Cyanobium sp. PCC 7001: one gene and its partner. The protein of the gene in region 2 interacts with the protein of the main gene of each other region in a pairwise test. Links are inferred from orthologs where the notes say so. Each region holds a gene or a part of one and is shown on either strand. Other genes may lie near its edges.

Region 1 (3,053 bases), 990 kb from region 2 along the record:
CCCGAGTATGGCGGGCACCGGCAGCGAGGGCTTGGCGGAGCCGGCTCAGCTCAGCAGCCAGTGCTCGGTGATGTCACCGGCGAGGTAACCCCACAGGTCGGGCCGATCCGGGTTCTTCAGCACCGTCTGGGTGGGATGGCGCCAGGGACGCAGCACCTCGTGGGGCCGCGGCCTGCCGTGGAACTTGAGCACGCAGGCGGCCCGGCGGGCCTGCTTGGCGGCGCCAGGATCGCGGCGGGCCAGCTTGCGCAGCCCCCGGTAGGAGGCCACCAGCCCGTCCGGCCAGAAGCCGAGCGCCTCGGGGCAGTGGCGCCGCAGCACCCGGTGGATGAAGTTCTGGTTGGGGCCCGGGGTGCCATGGTCTTCCCCGTCCAGGTACGCCTGCCACACCCGGGACGTGGCGGCCCCGGGCTTGAGCCGCATGAGGCAGGAGTTGAGGGTGGGGTAGTTCCAGTCGCGCACGCCCACCAGCTCGGCGCCGCTGCCGGCCCCGAACGCCAGCAGCGGCGCCAGGCTGGAGCGCACCACCAGGGTGATGTCGAAATACAGGAAGGGTTCGGTGCCGGTGAGATCTGGATCGAACAGCTGGATCTTGCTGCAGAAGCCCTGCAGGCCCCGCTCCTGCAGGCCGCGATGGGGCAGCCCCAGGCTGGCCATGGCCGGCTGGTTGGCCGCGTCGCACAGCACGGTGAGCTGGTGGGGCTCGGGCAGGTGGCGCGCCAGCATCCGCTGCAGCCGCTCCACGTACGCCGGCGCGTAGGTGCGGCCGCTGAACACGGTGAACACCGGGATCGGCACCGGCATCAGGCCGCCAGGTTGCGGAACCGGGTGAACTGGGGCTCGAACAGCAGCTTCACCGTGCCCACCGGCCCGTTGCGGTGCTTGGTCACGATCACCTCGGTGATGCCGCGGTCCGGCGTCTCCGGGTTGTAGTACTCGTCCCGGTAGATCATCAGCACCAGGTCGGCGTCCTGCTCGATGGAGCCCGACTCGCGCAGGTCGCTCAGCATCGGACGCTTGTTCGTGCGCGATTCCACCCCCCGGCTGAGCTGGGAGAGGGCCATCACCGGCACGTTGAGTTCCCGCGCCATGCCCTTGAGGCCCCGGGTGATGCGCGAGAGTTCCTGCACCCGGTTGTCGGGGGTGGAGCCCTCCATCAGCTGCAGGTAGTCGATCACGATCAGCCCGAGCTCCTTGCCGCTTTCGGCCATCAGCCGGCGGCAGAGCGAGCGCATCTCCAGCACGCCGGCATTGGGCTTGTCGTCGATGAAGATCGGAAGCTGCCCCAGGGTGTTGATGCCCTGTCCCAGCAGCGGCCACTCCTCCTGCTGCAGCCGGCCCGTGCGCAGCCGGCCGCTCTCGATGCCCACCTCCATCGCCAGCAGTCGGTAGGTGAGCTGTTCCTTGCTCATCTCCAGGGAGAACACGCACACCGGCAGGCTGTGCAGCTGGGCCACGTTCTTGGCGATGTTCAGCACGATCGAGGTCTTCCCCATCGCCGGCCGGCCGGCGACGATGATCAGGTCGCTGCGCTGCAGCCCCTGGGTGATGGCGTCCAGGTCGTAGAAGTTCACCGGAATGCCGGCCACCGAGGTGCCGAGCGAGCGGCTCTCGATCTCGTTGAAGGTGCTGGTGAGGATCTCGGCGGTGGGGGTGAGCCCCTGGCTGGGCTTCTCCTGGCTGATGGCGAAGATCTTCTGCTCGGCCTCATCGAGCACCTGCTCCATGGGCTTGCTCTGGTCGAAGCCCAGCTGGATCACCTCGTTGCCGGAGCGGATCAGCTGGCGCCTCAGGAACTTGTCCATCACCAGGCGGGCCACCTGGTCGATCGAGGCGGTGGAGATCGTGCGCTCCACGAGCTCCACCAGCCGGCCGCTGCCGCCCACTTTCTCCAGCAGGCCGGTGTCCGCCAGCCAGGCGGTCATGGCGGTGAGGTCAGTGGGCTTGCCCTGGCTGTGCAGCATCAGGGCGGTGCGGTAGATCTCCCGGTGGGCGCTCAGGTAGAAGGCCTCCGGCTGCAGCACATCGGCCACCCGGCCGATGGCGTCGGGGTCGAGCAGCACGCCGCCCAGCACCGCCTCCTCGGCCTCCAGGTTCTGGGGCGGCACCGAATCGGGCAGGGCCTCGAAGCTGGCCTCATCCCGCAGCCGTGCCCGCCTGGGACCAGGCCGGGCGCCCTCGCCGTCGGCATCACGGTCGCTGACAGGCACGCTCACCATTGCTGCACGGCTCGCTGGCTGGCTGGCACCGCCGGCCCGGCAGGGGCCCACGGCGTTGGTCCGTCATTCTGGCGCCCCTGGATCGAGGGGATGGGGGCCGGTCTTGAGGCGCGGTTGAACCGGGCGGCCGGGCTCAGTGGCTCACCACTTCGAGGTTGATCTCGGCCACCACCTCGGGGTGCAGCTTCACCTGCACCTTGTAGGAGCCGGTGCGGTGGATCTCGGGCACCAGGATGTGGCGACGGTCCACGTCCTTCTTGGTGGCGGCCTCGATGGCCTCGGCCACATCGCCGTTGGTCACGGTGCCGAACAGCACGTCATCGCCGCCGGTCTGCTTCTTCACCGTGAAGCGGCCGATGGTGGCCAGGGCGGTGCGGAAGGCCTCGGCCTCCGCCCGCAGGGCGGCCTGGCGCTCGGCCTCCTTGGCGCGGCGGGCTTCCACCTGCCGCAGCACCGCTGGGGTGAGGGGCACCGCCTTGCCGGTGGGGAGCAGGAAGTTGCGGGCGTAGCCAGGGGCCACTTCCACCAGATCGCCGTCCTTGCCCAGGCTGAGGACATCTTCGCTGAGTACGACTTGAACGCGCTTGGCCATGGGAGAAGTACGGGTGTCTGATCGCGAGCCGATCGGCCAATCTACGTGACAGGGCCGGCCGAAGCCGGCCGTGCCGGATTCAGCCCCGCAGGCTGCGCAGAGCGGCCGCGGCGGGCAGCCGCACCTGGCTGGCCAGGCCGAGCCGGCGCATCAGGCGGATGTGCTGCCAGGTGAGATCGAGCTGGCGGCCGAAGCCATGGCGCGCCGAGTGGGGGAAGGCGTGGTGGTTGTTGTGCCAGCCC
Region 2 (3,018 bases):
CAGCCAGACTGAGGCCGGTGGCCAGTGCCGCGAGCGCTGCCGGCAGCAAGGAGGCGGGGGCGGAAGGCTGCGCCACGGAACCGGATGGCTGGGACTGAGAGAACCCTAGCCGCTGCCTTGGCGCTGGGGTGATGGAGGCGGCGCCGACACTTGGCCCCCACGGAGTCACCGGGCAGGCGAAGGCTGCACCGGTGGTGGTGTCTTGCCTGCAACAGCGCTGATCAGAAACAGCCCGGATCACGCCATCGCCATACAATCCAAGCGATGAACATCCACATGATGAACCCCGTGCCATCCACCCATCAGGGATCGTGTCACCGTCGCGCGCGCACTGCGCGGCCACTGCTGATGGCAGCCAGCTCGGTGATGGCCTTTCTGGCCACAGCCGCCATTCCAGGTTTGGCTCAGGCGGAAACCTGCACATTCCTCCAGCCGATCGGAGGCGATGGCAGCGATCCCGTGGTGTCCAAAACCGTGGGCCGGGCGAAGTTGCTCGGCCGAACGAACTGGAACACCGATTTCATCGTGGATCGCCCCTACAAGAGCTACAAGTTCTTCTTCACGGCGAATTCCTCCGATGCCAATGCTAAATATCCCGTGGAGGGATTCATGAAATTCACCGATGGCACCAGCCTGCAGGTGATCAACGCCACGATGAATCCGCCGATCGGCAAGGGACAGGAGTTCGGTCCATTCCCGGCGGTGCCCGAGAAGCAGGCCAGCCAGATGAACTTCAAGGTGGGAGCCAGCAGCGACCCGGGGGCCCTCGGCTTCAGCTACCGCATCTCGGTGCAGGGGTGCCTGTGAGCCGCAGGAGCTGAGCTCAGCGCCGCTTGCGGGAATCGATCTGCAGCAGGTCACGCACCTGCTGCACCTGGCGGGCAAGGGCAGGATCGGCGCTGAGCTTCCTCTCGATCTGCTCCACGGCGTACATCACCGTGGAGTGGTCCTTGCCCCCGAACACCTCGCCGATGCGGGGCAGGGAGAGGTTGGTGCTGTGGCGCATCAGGTACATCCCCACCTGGCGGGCCTGGCTCACGGCCCGCTTGCGGCTGGGGCTGCGCATCTCGTCCCCCCCCACGCCGAACACCTCCGACACCTTCTCCAGCACCTGCTCGGGCTTCACCTCCACGTCCCGGCCGGCCGGATCGAGCATGGGCGCCACCGACTCCACCGTCATCGGCAGACCGGTGATCGAGGCGAAGGCCACGGCCCGGGTGAGGGCGCCCTCGAGCTCGCGGATGTTGGAGGTGAAGCGGCCGGCGATGAACTGGATCAGCTCGCGCGGCAGGGCCATCTGCTCCTGTTCGGCCTTCTTGTGCAGGATCGCCATGCGGGTCTCGAGGTCCGGCGCCTGGATGTCGGCGATCAGACCCATGGAGAAGCGGGAGATCAGCCGCTCCTGCAGCCTGGGGATCTGGCTGGGGGGGCGGTCGGAGGCGATCACGATCTGCCTGCCCGCTTCATGCAGGGCGTTGAAGGTGTGGAAGAACTCCTCCTGGGTGTACTCCTTGCCCTCGATGAACTGGATGTCGTCCACCAGGATCAGGTCGGCTGCGCGGTAGCGGTCGCGGAAGGCCTGCATCCCGTCCTTGCGGATGGCCTGGATCAGGTCGTTGGTGAAGGTTTCGGTGGACACATAGAACACCCGCGCCTCCGGGTTGATCTCGAGGCGGTAATGCCCGATCGCCTGCATCAGGTGGGTCTTGCCCAGGCCCACACCGCCACAGATGAACAGCGGATTGAATTCCCGGCCCGGCGCCTCGGCCACGGCCAGGGCCGCCGCATGGGCCATGCGGCTGTTCGGACCCACCACGAAGCGGTTGAACACGTAGCGGGGATTCAGGCCCGGCGCGAAGGCCTGGCGCCCCCCACGGCCATGCACCGTCGGCCCGGGGGCGCTGCCGGCCACCGGAGCGCCGCCGTTGCCACCGGGCTGGCCCATGGCTGAGGCAGGCACCCCGGTGGCGGATCCGTAAGGGGGGGCTGGAGCCCCGGGCAGCTCAACCACCACCTGTTGGCCGCCCACCGCCAGGCCCACGGCGGGCTCGGCCTGGGGGGCGGTGTCGACGGACACCTGCAGGGGGCGGCCGGCGATCTCGCTGGCCACCGCGGCGATCGTGTCGAGGTAGTTCTTGCGGAGCCAGCCGCAGGCGAAGCTGTTGGGGGCCTCCAGGTGCAGGGCGGAGCCATGGAGGCCCTGGCAGCGGGCCGGGCGGATCCAGGTCTCGAAGGTGGGCTTGCTGAAACGCGCCTGGAGTGCCTGCTGAACCTGGTGCCACAGCTCTTCTGCCTGCTGCACCGACGGCCCCCTCTCGCGGGTGCTGAATATACGCAGATCCCCCGGCCCGGTCGGTCTTAAATGAAGCGCATTCCCACCTGGCCCACGCCACCCCCGATGCCCCGTACCCGCTCCTGGCCCGGCGCCGTGCTGATCGGCTCGCTGCTGCTCACGGGCTGCACGGGCGGGATGCCACGGCTGCCGCAGCTGCCGCGTCTGCCCGGCCAGCCGGACCAGGGCAACGTGCGGATCAGCGACGCCGGCCCGACGCCGCCGCTGCAGCCCAGCAACAACGTGATCGTGGATGCGGTGGCCAAGGTGGGCCCCTCGGTGGTGCGGATCGACACCACCAAGCGGATCATCAACCCCCTGGGCGGTCTGTTCGGCCGTGGCCCCACCATCCAGGAGCAGCAGGGCCAGGGGTCGGGCTTCATCACCCGCTCCGACGGCGTGCTGCTCACCAACGCCCACGTGGTGGACGGCGCCAGCGAAGTGAGCGTGACCCTGCCGGACGGCCGCAGTTTCACCGGCAAGGTGCTGGGCAGCGATCCCCTCACCGACGTGGCGGTGGTGAAGGTGGTGGCCACCAACCTGCCCGTGGCGCCGCTGGGGGATTCCGCCAAGCTGCGGCCCGGGGAATGGGCGATCGCCATCGGCAATCCCCTCGGCCTCGACAACACCGTGACCGCCGGGATCATCAGTGCCATCCAGCGCACCAACGCGGTGGGCGAGGGCCA

What was found.
Region 1: the proteins of dnaA (region 2) and dnaB interact in binary tests that used the Escherichia coli proteins (3 or more experiments, as listed by UniProt). The link is inferred for Cyanobium sp. PCC 7001 from one-to-one orthologs.

The regions. Positions count from the first base shown.
Region 1 is NZ_DS990556.1:1,836,145-1,839,197, reverse strand. Bases 12-2,995 are described here. They hold dnaB (replicative DNA helicase), read right to left. Parts: upstream 2,220-2,995; coding sequence 804-2,219; downstream 12-803. Other genes in these bases: CPCC7001_RS09085 (fatty acid desaturase), read right to left, coding at 2,891-2,995; rplI (50S ribosomal protein L9), read right to left, coding at 2,353-2,811; CPCC7001_RS09100 (hypothetical protein), read right to left, coding at 46-804. Also shown: more of CPCC7001_RS09085, read right to left, coding at 2,996-3,053. UniProt on the Escherichia coli protein: The main replicative DNA helicase, it participates in initiation and elongation during chromosome replication. Travels ahead of the DNA replisome, separating dsDNA into templates for DNA synthesis.
Region 2 is NZ_DS990556.1:845,091-848,108, forward strand. What follows is about bases 64-3,012. They hold dnaA (chromosomal replication initiator protein DnaA), read right to left. Parts: upstream 2,303-3,012; coding sequence 824-2,302; downstream 64-823. Other genes in these bases: CPCC7001_RS04145 (hypothetical protein), read right to left, coding at 64-76; CPCC7001_RS04150 (hypothetical protein), read left to right, coding at 349-807; CPCC7001_RS04160 (trypsin-like peptidase domain-containing protein), read left to right, coding at 2,399-3,012. Outside these bases: more of CPCC7001_RS04145, read right to left, coding at 1-63; more of CPCC7001_RS04160, read left to right, coding at 3,013-3,018. UniProt on the Escherichia coli protein: Plays an essential in the initiation and regulation of chromosomal replication. Binds in an ATP-dependent fashion to the origin of replication (oriC) to initiate formation of the DNA replication initiation complex once per cell cycle.